2 regions of the Arthrobacter sp. MP_M4 genome follow, and region 2 is predicted to be linked to the other one. Evidence: riboswitches for the same ligand, from Rfam matches in the RefSeq annotation. Region 2 holds a riboswitch; the other holds the start of a gene.
The links. A riboswitch is a leader RNA that binds a small molecule or an ion and turns the genes downstream of it on or off. The one in region 2 is predicted to bind cyclic di-AMP.

Region 1 (5,833 bases), on a different contig from region 2:
CGGCGGCTACTTCGTCTTTTACGACGCGAAGACCGGCAAAGTGGGCACCATCGACGGCCGCGAGACGGCACCGGCGGGCATGCCGCGCGATGCGTTCATTGACCCCGCCACGGGTCAGCCGTACCGCTTCACGCCCGAGCTGGTCACCAGCGGCGTCTCCGTCGGTGTCCCCGGCACGCCGGCCACCTGGCAGCGCGCGCTCGACAGGTGGGGGACCGTCAGCCTTGCTGCGGCCCTCAAGCCCGCCATTGATGTGGCGGCCCGTGGCTTCCTGGTAGACGATACTTTCCGGCAGCAAACCCTGGATAACAAGCTTCGGTTCGAAGCATTTGCCTCGACGAGTACCCTCTTCCTCCCGGGTGGTGACGCGCCCGCCGTCGGAAGTGTCCTCCGGAACCCGGACCTCGCCGCGACCTACCGGCTCCTTGCACGTAACGGCACAGACAGCTTTTATGGCGGCCCGCTCGCGGCCGAAATTGCCGCGACCGTCCAGTCGCCGCCCAAGACGGCCACCACCACATTGCCCGTCCCTGCCGGCCATCTGACGACGTCGGATCTTGCCGCCTATCGGTCCCTGGACCAGGCGCCCACGCACGTGAACTACCGCGGTTTGGACGTGTACGGCATGGCGCCGTCCAGCAGCGGCGGCACCACGGTGGGGGAAGCGCTGAACATCCTGGGCCCGTCCAACCTCGCGGAGCAGCCAGCGGCCGGTGCCTTGCATCAATACCTTGAGGCGAGCGCGCTCGCCTTCGCGGACCGCGGTAAGTACGTGGGCGATCCGGCGTTCGGCGACGTCCCCACCGCCGCGCTCACCGATCCGCTGTTCGGCAAGGAGCGCGCCTGCCGGATCGATCCGCTCCAGGCCGCCGTGAAGCCCGTCGCCCCGGGGGATCTCTCAGCGTACGACGGCGTGTGCCCGGCGGCCGCCGCCGCGTCCGCCAACGAGCTGGATACCGAAAACATTTCGACGACCAACATGACCGTCGCGGATAAGTGGGGAAACGTTGTCGAGTACACGCTGACGATCGAACAGACCGGCGGATCCGGCATGGTGGTCCCCGGCCGCGGTTTCCTGCTCAACAACGAGCTCACAGATTTCTCCACCGTGTACGACGAGGTAGACCCGAACCGGATCGAGCCGGGCAAGCGCCCGCGCTCGTCCATGGCGCCGACCATCATCCTCGAGGAAGGCAAACCGTTCCTCGCGCTCGGTTCCCCCGGTGGATCGACGATCATCACCACCGTCCTGCAAACGATCCTGAACCGGGTGGACCTGGGCATGACCGTCTCTGAGGCCATTGCTGCGCCGCGCGCCTCGCAGCGGAACACGGCCAAGGTCACGGCCGAGCCGGAGTTCATTACGGCGTACGGAGACCTGTTGACGCCATACGGCCATCAGTTCACCCCGTCGGGCGACGCCTTCACCTCGGCTGCGGAAATCGGCGCCGCGACTGCCATCGAGTTCAGGCCCGACGGCGGCATGGTGGCGGCCGCCGAGCCTGTGCGGCGCGGGGGCGGATCCGCGATGGTCCTCTGCCCGTCGTCGGGATAGTGCCCTATCCGGCGGTGCGCTCTCCGTGTAAGCATGAGGATTCAGCGACGACGCACGGTGAGGGGACACGATGAAATCCAAGGAACTGCTGCTGGACGCCTTCGGCCGGATCCGCGAAGCAGTGGCCGCCACCCTCGACGGGGTGGACGGGGACGCCCTGCTCCGCCGGCCCGCCGGCAACGGCAATTCCCTGGCGTGGCTGGTCTGGCATCTCAGCCGGGTCGAGGACGCACAGATCGCCGGCGCCTCCGGCCTTGAACAGGTGTGGACCGCGCAGGGGTTCGTTGGCCGCTTCGATCTGCCCCTGCCCGAGCGCGACACCGGCTACGGCCATTCGTCCGAGGAGGTGGACGCCGTCAAGGTCCCGGCGGAGCTCCTGCTGGAATACTACGACGCCGTGCACCGCCAGACCGTGGCGTTCCTCGAATCCCTCGGCGACGAGGATATGGATCGGGTCATCGATACGCGCTGGAACCCGCCCGTCACCCTCGCAGTGCGGCTGGTCAGCACCATCGCCGACTGCCTCCAGCACGCGGGGCAGGCAGCCTACGCGAAGGGCTTGGATCCGGCCCGCACCCTCTAGGAGGCGCCCGCTGCGCCACCCGGGTGGGAGCGGTGAAATTGGGTCGTGCGCACCTTGACACTGACTTTCGCGCCCGCAGACACTGAAGAGTCCACGCTGCTCACGAGATGCAAGGGAACGGAACACATGACCAGCACAGGTTCGTTCGTGATTGTTGTCGGGTTTGACGGTTCCGGGAATTCCCACAATGCCCTCAGGTGGGCCGTTGACGAAGCAAAACAGCGGAACGGCGAAATCCGTCTTCTCACAGCCTGGGCGAAGTCCCCGCTCGCCTGGTACCCGGCGCTGCTGGAAACGGCCGCGGGCGAGGTCGTAACGCAAGATTCCCCCCACCAAGCAGCAGAGACCATGCAGGCTGCTGCCCTGACGTTCGTTGAGAAAGCGGGGGTGTCCGCCACCGGCCTGGTCGTCCAGAATGATTCGGCGGCCTCTGCACTCCTGGAAGCCGCCCACGACGCTGATCTGGTGGTGGTTGGCTCCCGGGGGCACGGCGGCTTTTCCGGCCTGCATGTGGGGTCGGTGGCAACACAAATCATCAATCATGCACCGTGCCCTGTCCTGGTGGTCCGGCCCAAGACTTCCTGAGGGCGACCGCCGGTGCACCGGATCCGGATCCGGGGTGCGGAAGAATGTCCCCATGAGCGAAGCCGGCGATTTCATTGACAGGGCGCTTCAACGCGAGTCATCGTGGAGCCGTGCCGAGGAAGCGGAAGGACGGTTCGGCAGCGGTCACCGATACTACGGCTCGTCCGTCGGAGCTGTGCGTGGGACGGTCCGCGACACCCTGCGCCGGCATCAGGATCTGACGCACGATGACATCACCGCGTTGAGCTCCGAGTTGTGGGAGGTGCCCGTCTTCGAACGCCGCCTCGCCGCCGTCGTGCTCCTGCAGTCAAAGGTCCGCGTGCTGACCAACACCGACCTGACCCGGATCGAGGGCTTCGTGCGCACGGCCCGGGTGGACGCGCTGGTGGATCCGCTGGCGCTCGACGTCGTCGGACCGCTGGTCGGCGGACTCGACGTCGTAGGGAGGGTCCGCGCCGACAGCGTCCTGGACCGCTGGGTGCGGGACCCCGATGCCTGGCTTCGCCGCGCGGCTGTGCTGTCTCCGCTGCCGGAGTTGCGCGCCGGTGCGGGAGACTGGTCCCGGTTCGTCCGACACGCCCGCTCGGTGCTGACGGAGCCACCGGAACGGCGGGACGGCGACGCGGATGCCGCGGGGGCCGTCACCCTGGTGCTCGCCGAGATGGCCAAGCACCGGCCGGAGCTGAATTTCCAGGAGTAAACTCCGCCCCGGCGTTTTCTTAGCCTGCCGGGCGGCGCTCCACCACCGCGTAGGCCTTTTCGTCCAGGAACACCCAATCGGTGACCACCATGAATCCGAGGGCGTCCACGCGGTCATTCAGCACGTGGATGTCGAAGCCCCCATCGCGTGGTTCCGCATCCCAGGTCGAGACGTGGACCTCCCCGTTCTCCAGGACCAGCAGCTCGGTGTTGACGTTGAAATCTTCAGCTGGCTGCGTGCTGAGCTGGCAAATCGCCACACTGTGTCGTGGGACGTTGATGGTGTTCATAGTGGGCCCTCCGCGTCGAGGATACGGTGATGGCATCACCTTACGCCCCGGGCTGAAACGGGAGCCACGCTGCTGGACGGACCATCCCCGCGGCCACCTCGATGTGACAGGCTGTGATCGTTCCGTTACCGTTGATGGGTGCCTGTTGTTTCCGAGACGGGCTCTCCCCAGCCGATTGCCTAACTCTGTCGCGGCCCGGGGACAACTCGCAGCAACGTCCGGCAGAGACGGGGAAACCACATTTTGACCCGCTTTTTTCAGGGGTCTTGGGGTGAAGCCGCACAGCCCGTTACGATCGGGCCCGCGTGCGGCCGGGTGACTCCCATCCGAATCCGACAGCTCACCTCGCAGGCATTGGGAGAGGCTCCTTTAATGACTTTTAGCAATACCCGTGCGCCCAAACGCGTTTCCGCCGGCACCATCGGCCGCCAGGCCGCAGTTCTCGTCGCCACATCAGGGATGGTGCTCAGCGGCGCCATGGCCGCAAATGCAGCCGAGGCTCCCGCCCAGCGCGACTCCGCACCGGCGTCGTCCGTTGACGTCCAGGGCGCGGTGTCCGCGCCGGTTATGGCCGACTCCGCAGTACAGATCACCTTCGAGCGTCCGGCCGTAGTGACCACCCCGGCTCCGGTCGTTGAGGCGCCCAAGCCCGTTGAGGCGCCCAAGCCTGTGGCAGCTCCGAAGGCGGCTGTCGCAGCAGCGGCGCCGGTCCGTGCCGCGTCAGTGGCCCCGGCCGCGGCACCCGCCGCAGCCAAGGCCACCGTCAAGGTTCAGGCTGCCCCCGCCCCGGCCGCGGCACCCGCTCCGGCCGCGGCAGCAGGCGGCGTCAACGCCACGCTGCTGGCCGTAGCCTACGGCCAGATCGGCATCACCCAGGACTGCACCGCCATGGTGGAGAAGGCCCTGAACGCTGCCGGCATCCCGGTCGGTGACATCGGACCGCGGGCTTTCCTGAACTACGGCACGGTCGTCGGCACCCCTCAGCCCGGCGACATCATTGTCCAGTCCGGCCACGTTGCCATCTACGCCGGCAACGGCCAGGCTATCAGCGGCGGCATGAACGGCGTCAACGCCACGATGGCCCACCCGCTGTCCTGGCTGACCGCCACGGGCCCCGTAACGTTCGTCCGCGCCGGCTAGCACCACCGCTTAGCTCTGCGTACAGCAGGCCGGTTGATCGGTTGCCTTGGGGGCAGCTGATCACCGGCCTTCTGCGTCCCCGGCGCCGGGGTCAACGTCGTACCGCAGCAGCACCACGCCGTTGCCGAAGGCACGGGTGTCCAGCAGCTGCAGCGAGGTTGTGTCATCGGCAGCCTGGAACAGCGGCTTGCCCCGTCCCACGAGAACCGGGTGGACGTAGACCCGGTACTCATCAATCAGGCCCAAGTGACGGAAAGTCGCCGCGAGGTCCGAACCGCTTAAGGCGAGGTCACCGCCGGGCTGCTCCTTGAGCGTCATCACCTCATCCACGACGACGTCGCGCACCACCCGGGCGTTCCACTCGGCTTTATCCAGGGTCCTGGAGTAGACAATCTTGGGCATGTCCCGCCAGATCTGTGCGAACTCGACCATCGGGGGAGTGCTTAACGGGTCCTGGTCCGCCGTCGGCCAGAAAGCGGCCATCAGCTCATACATGACACGCCCGTCCAGGAAAGCGCCCATGCTCCGGAGCTCGCTGTTGAAGTGCCGGTGCAGCTCATCATCCACCCGATGCCAGCCCAGGTCCCGCTCCGGACCCTCGATGAAGCCATCGAGGGATACCTGCATCATCAATACCACCTTGCGCATGGCGTTCTCCTTTGCGGCGCTGCGGACTCTTGGCGGACGGGGAGTTTCAGCGTACTCCGGGAACCCCTGCCGGGGCAGGGGAGCATGGAGCGGCCTTCAGCACTGATGGACGGGTCCAAGATTTCTACAAGGTCCGGGCTTGCATTGACGCACGGTTGGGAGAAAGATGTGGGGAAGTTTGGACCATCCACGGACCTACGTTTTCGGAGGTAGAGCATGCCTGCGAGCCCGCCCGTGGCAGTAGACACCGGCTCACACCCGACCCTGTTCCGGGGATGAGAACCTATGCAGTCATGGGGTCCCGGCCGGCACTTCAGCAGCGGCCGACACACG
Region 2 (5,833 bases):
CCGGATGCGGTAGGGGCGGGCGCCGCGCTGGCGCCGGTGCTGCTGGCACCGGTGCTGGTGCTCGATGTAGGTGCGGACGAGCAGGCGCTGAGGCCCAGCGCCAAAGCAGCCGTCAGAAGTATTCCGCCGAATTGCTTGTTCATCATTTTTCTCTTCTCATTGACTGCCTCGTGCCATCTGTTGCGCTGAGACTGCGTTCACGATTAACTTTGACCGGCCATCTCGCACGCATGGGCATACTTCACTTGTCGGCGGACGTTCACGGTACGAGTACGCAGGCCCGCGCGATCGATAGCACTGCTCCGCCCCACTCTTGGCCCAACCCGGATCGCCGAATAGGGGATTAGGTCACTGTCCTCGCAGCCGGGCAGGCTGCCCGAACGAAAGGGACCGTCCTGATGATGTTCTGAGGCCAAGACCAGAGGGGACGCGGGGTTCACACTGTGCGCTGGATCCCGCGCAGGCCACCGGGAGCCCGTGGATTGGTTGTCGACGCTTCAGCTGAGTTTCTGTGCGGGTCGCGGGAAGGTACTACCAGGACCGTCGTGGATGTGCTTTCCCGGACGGCCTGGCTTGCTGAGCCACGAAGGTAGCCGGGTATGCCACTCAGACCGCGTGTTCCGATGACCAGGAGTGGGGCACCGCGTGAGGTTTCTGTGATTTCCTAGGCCGGAGTGCCTGTCAGGGTGAGGCTGTCGCCCGGGAGCCGGGGGTGCTTGCCATTGATTTGAGCAGGAGATTCTGGAGCCAAGGGGAGTGCTGCTTCGTCGGCCTATTCCAGGGAGGCCATGGGCTGCGCACCCTCCGGGAGTGTGTCATTGATCAGGCTTGTGGATGTTGCCGTGGCGCCCAAAGATCCGGCCTTCTGCGCATCTTTGGCTACGGCCTGATGCGACTCCGTGTAGTCCAGGTCCGCTTCGAACTGAGTCATGTCCGGAACGCCGGCGTCTTCTGCGGTCTGCAGCAGGCCCTCCCGCCGGACATCGGCATGGCCGCCTTCGGTGGCTACGGCGAAAACCGCCTCATTGAACTTTCAGAACTTGCACGTGGTGTCTGGCCTGGTTTTTCAGGGCCGTGTACCCGCGGTGCCCGGCCACGGGCGTGGCCAGGCACCCCGGTCTTCAACTGCTAGGCGTTCACCCTGTAGTAGGCGGGGCCGGAGCCGACGTTCACGTCAAAGATGACGGTCTGGTTGCCGTTCCATCCGCTGTGCATTGCTTGTCCGTTGCCGAGGTAGATCGCGTTATGTGAGAATCCCATTCCGCCGTCGGCATAGTAGATAAAGTCGCCGGGTTCAGGCGTCGATACGGGAGTGGCGTAGGCCATCAAAGACTCGGGGGATTCATCGCCGACACCTTGAATTCCTGCCGCTCGCAGAGCCACTTCTCCCAGAACCGTGCAGTCCTGGGTGGCGCCGGTCTGGGCGAGAGCTGAGTTGAGGACCGTCTGGTTGATCGGAGACGGTGCCTTCTGGCCGCCGTCGGAGCTCGCCGGCACCACCGCCGAAGGCTGGTACGTTTCACCGGCGGATGCTGCAGGGGCGATCGGTGCCGGAACAGCTGCCGATTCCACGCCCGGGGTGCCTGCTGCCCCGGAAAGCGTTATGACATCTCCCGGATAGATGATGGAAGACATTTGAAGTCCGTTCAGCGACAGGATCGCGTCCAGGGAGACTCCGTTCAGCGCCCCAATCCGGCTGAGGGTCTCCCCGGCGTTGACGGTGTGGACGGACGCACCCCGGGCGGCCGCCTGGCCAGGAATGACTGCCGAGGAGGAGACAGCCCCCGGTGCAGTTCCACTCTGCGGGTCGGATGCGGTGGCTCCTGCCTGGGCAGGGGCGGCCATGCTCAGCACGAGCCCGGATCCCACGGCGACCAGGACGGCCTGGCGGCCGACCCTGCCCCTGTGGGTGGAGACGCTTCGAGAAATGGTGGACAGTCTGCTGCCGGTGGTGGCTCTGTGGCGGCCGTGGGTATTGTTGTTTGACATTGCTTAACCTCTCCCGATACCTGCGAGGTGAGCTGTCGGATGCGGATGGGAGTCACCCGGCCACCGGACGTTAGTGCCGGCGGCTTAACCCCAAGGATTCATTGAGAATCCATATTTGGTTCCCCCGCCCCTGCCGGAGCTATGTGGTGTAGGGACCTCGGCGGGCGGCAGGGTTAGGTAACAAGCCGAGTGTGCCGCGCCCAGTGGGCGGCACCGCCCTAATCTACACGCAAAATCACAAATGTATAAACATTTAGACTGTATCGTTGCGTCTAGGGGGCCGAAGGGATTTCTATCCGGTATTCGACGTTTCGCGGGGGACCCCTACCGCATAGGTGCCGGGCTGGTCGGTGGGGAACAAGGCGGTCCCGTCGGGGGGCATGGCCACGGGAAGGACATAATCGCCCGAGGTTGAGCTGGCGCCGGAATCGAGTTGGACCCTGGCGCCTGTGCCGTTGACATCCGCGTAGGCCATTCCCGGCCGCTGCGAAATCAGAAACACTGTGTGGGTGGAGTCATCCACGGTGGCCATGCCTGTTGGTGTTCCGTCGACTTTGCCCAGTGGCGGGCCGGTGGTGGGATCGGGAATGACATTAACGGCTGTCCCGGCAGGGTCGGTTCATTCCAGAATGATCACGCACCCGGTTGACGGTCCGTGAGCGCCCTCGTACCGGGCCTTCGTCCCGGACCCGGCAAGGGAAAGCGCGTTGGGAGTGTTGGCGAAGATCAGTCCGTTGCCGGGAGAGGGGCCCGGGACCTCTGTCGGTCCCCATAGGAGGTCCCCGTCCGCGGTCGAGAACGCCGTGGCAACAGTGATGCTGATCCGGTCTTTCGTGTCCTTCCTGGCGTCGGAATCGAGGAGGACAAGTGCCGCTTCCCCGCCGAACTGTGTGGGCGTGGAGTACCGCACGGGACGATGATGGCGCCGAAGGACACGTCTTTCGGCGCTTTCTTCATGGGCCGGGTCATTCTCTTGATTCCCTTGCCCGGCGGGAGGATCGTGGGCCCCGCGGCACGACGTCGTAACGAAGAAGCGCGTTCTCCGTACGCGTCGGTTGTCCATATTGGGAGGCACGATGGTGGCAGGGGCAGTTTTCCGGGTTGTAGTGGGGGTCGACGGGTCAGGCTCGTCGCTGGCAGCTCTTGAATGGGCCGTTGAAGAGGCCATCGGCAACGGTGGTTCGCGGAAGGGCGGCCGTGAGCTGCCAGCTCAGTCGCTGGACCATCCGCAGTTCTTGAACCTTTTAAGTAATTCCTCATTCCGGTATCGATGGCGTGCCGTTGATCCTGCGCTCATGCCGGGGGGCGTGGCTGGAAGTGGAGCGTTTCCAGATAGTTCTCGTCGTACCTCTCTTCCCTGGGTTCATCGTTGGGGTAACCACCGGGAAGTGCGCCCCGGTTCAGACCGGCCAGGAGTATATGCTCCAGCCCCGGCATGGTGGTCATCGTCGTTCTCTGCACAGTTCCGGTGGACAGGGCAGGCATTTTGGTGTTGGCCATATCATCGATTCCAGCCACGCCTGGTGCGACCAGGAGGAAGCCCGCGGCCGCTGCCAGGGCAGGAACCATTGCATTTCTCCATGCGCTCATGCCCTGATCCTTCGCTCCGCACATGGGAACAGGACATCCAAGGCCTGTGGAGAGGCTGTGAAAGCCAGCCCGCAGGGACGCTCCGGCACACCAGCCTCGGGAGAGATTCAACGCCACCATAATGCGCGGTGTTCGCGGTGACGTGCGCGGATATTGAGAGGGTGACGGGGTTTGTCATGAAAGCGCGGATTCTGGCAGTCCCCGGTGCCGTCCTCCATCGTCCCAACGCGGGATCATTTGGCGTATCTCCGGTGCGGTGGGATGGGCGCCAAATGATCCGCGTTGGTGCGGATCAGGCGAACAGGACGTCACCGACGAATCCGCCGTCACGGCACCCCGGCGGGATGGCGAACACAGCCGAGCCGACCGGCGTCGTCCATTGATTGAGCATGTCCATTTGATCGAGCCGGCGCTGGATCGGCGTGAACTGCTTGTCGACGTCGGCCTGGTAGGACACGAATATCAGTCCCGAGTCGGAGACCCCTCCGGCGCCTGGAGCGGCATCGTAGTTGTAGGCCCGGCGAAAGATCCGCTGGGAACCGTCCGCAGGCCGGGCCCGGCGCAGGTGCGAGACTTCCGAGATCACCGGGAACCCGAGCTTGGACACGGCCGCGAAGTCCGGCTCGTCGTGCTCGTGCGTCCCGGTCAGGGGCGCGCCGTTGGACAGCCGGCGGCCTACGGATTCCTCCCGGCCGATGCGGTCCGCTTCGTCCCACTTGTCCAGGTTCATCGCGATCCGGCGGACAACCACCGACGTGCCGTTCTTAATCCACGAGGGAATGTCTCCGCCGCCCCAGACCACCTGCTCGTAGTCCGTGCTGTCCGGGGCCGGGTTTGCGGTCCCGTCCACCTGGCCGAAGAGGTTCCGCATGGTGGTCCCGGATTTTTCGCTGCCATAGGAACGCCGGAAGCCGGCCTGAACCCAGCGGACGGTCGCGAAGCTCCGGCTGTCCTTCAGCAGCATCCGTTGGGCATGCGCCACGGTCAACGGATCATCCGCGCAGACCTGGAGCAGCAGATCACCGTCGGAGAACCCGGGCTGCAGCCGGTCGATGCTGAAGGCCGGCAGCGGTTTCAGCCACTCCGGTGCCTGTGCGGGGTCCACTGCGGCCACCAGGCCGGGGCCGACGCCGAACGTGACCGTCAGCCGGGCCGGCACCCGGGCAAGGTCACCCTCGGTGTCAGCCAGTGCCGGTCTTCCCGCGCAGAGGTCCGCGGCATCGTCACTGAGCAGCCGCAAGAGCGACCTGACGTCCGCTCGCGTCGTTCCGGGCCGCAAATCCAGGGCGACAAAAACACCGTGGGCCTGCGCCGCCGTCGTAATACCCGCCTGGCGGTCGCCGTGAAACGGAATCACGCCGCTGCCGTGGACGCTCTCCGCGGAGTCAACCGGTGCAGTAGTCGCCGCCCGCTGAACGCCCGCCCCGGCGAGCTGGGCGCCGGCCGCGGTCAGCGCCCCGAGCCCAGCGGCGGCGCCGCCGAAGAGCAGTCCGCGCCGTGGGAGCTTCCTCGGGACGCCCGGCCCGTCACTGCCCGCGAAGGAGCCTGCGGGCTGCTTATACCCGGCCATTACTTTGAGGTCGGCGACGGTGCGGAAGGGGTTGCGCTGCCGGCGGCGCCGGACGGCTGGCCATGCGACCTGCCGGCGCCCCCTTCATCGACATAATTCTCGTTGGCGCCGCTGAAGTCCTTCGCCACCGTGGTGAATTCGAAACTGCCGCCGCCCGCCAGCTCCAACGTGAACGTGACGTCGGAACCGGCCACGATGGGCGCGGTTAGCCCCATCAGCATCAGGTGGCTGGCGCCCGGCTCCAGTATCAGTTCGCCGCCGGCCGGGATGACAAAGCCGCCCTCTTTGGACCGCATCTGCATGGCGCCGTCGGGTCCCGCGACGGTTTCGTGCAGTTCGACCATCCGGGCCGCGGGGGTCGAGGCGCCGGTCACGGTGATGTCCGCGTCGGAGGTGTTTTTGATGACCCCGAAACCGCCGGTCATGCCGGAAGCGGCGGCTTTGACCCATGGCTGGTTGACCGCCAGCGCGGCGGAGGCACTGGCCGGGGTGGCGACGGCAGCAGACGCGGACGGTACCGGGGTTGCGGCTGAGGGCGAACAGCCGCTGAGGGCCAGGGACGCGGCGGCGAGAACGGAAAGGGCGGGGTACATGAGCTTCTTGGACATGATGGTGCTCCTGAATCGTGGCGGGCGGCCGCGGAGGGCCGGTCCGGAAAGTGTTATTCGCGGGGGGACTGTGTGT

Region 1: another riboswitch for cyclic di-AMP. It lies ahead of RCH15_RS11985 (hypothetical protein); the one in region 2 lies ahead of RCH15_RS18100 (C40 family peptidase).

Annotation. Positions count from the first base shown of each region.
Region 1 is NZ_JAXCHX010000015.1:6,988-12,820, forward strand. Features, by position in the region: gene ggt (gamma-glutamyltransferase) at 1-1,555, shown strand, start outside; gene RCH15_RS11965 (mycothiol transferase) at 1,626-2,138, shown strand; gene RCH15_RS11970 (universal stress protein) at 2,265-2,723, shown strand; gene RCH15_RS11975 (DNA alkylation repair protein) at 2,776-3,423, shown strand; gene RCH15_RS11980 (hypothetical protein) at 3,443-3,712, opposite strand; cyclic di-AMP (ydaO/yuaA leader) riboswitch at 3,879-4,080, shown strand; gene RCH15_RS11985 (hypothetical protein) at 4,085-4,852, shown strand; gene RCH15_RS11990 (dihydrofolate reductase family protein) at 4,913-5,500, opposite strand; gene RCH15_RS11995 (serine hydrolase) at 5,786-5,833, shown strand, end outside.
Region 2 is NZ_JAXCHX010000039.1:93-5,925, forward strand. Features, by position in the region: gene RCH15_RS19155 (universal stress protein) at 437-661, opposite strand; gene RCH15_RS18095 (hypothetical protein) at 773-931, opposite strand; gene RCH15_RS18100 (C40 family peptidase) at 1,129-1,989, opposite strand; cyclic di-AMP (ydaO/yuaA leader) riboswitch at 1,993-2,145, opposite strand; gene RCH15_RS18105 (hypothetical protein) at 2,282-2,521, opposite strand; gene RCH15_RS18110 (hypothetical protein) at 2,609-2,899, opposite strand; gene RCH15_RS18115 (hypothetical protein) at 3,283-3,579, opposite strand; gene RCH15_RS18120 (Dyp-type peroxidase) at 3,872-5,149, opposite strand; gene RCH15_RS18125 (copper chaperone PCu(A)C) at 5,149-5,757, opposite strand; gene RCH15_RS18130 (copper resistance CopC family protein) at 5,811-5,833, opposite strand, start outside.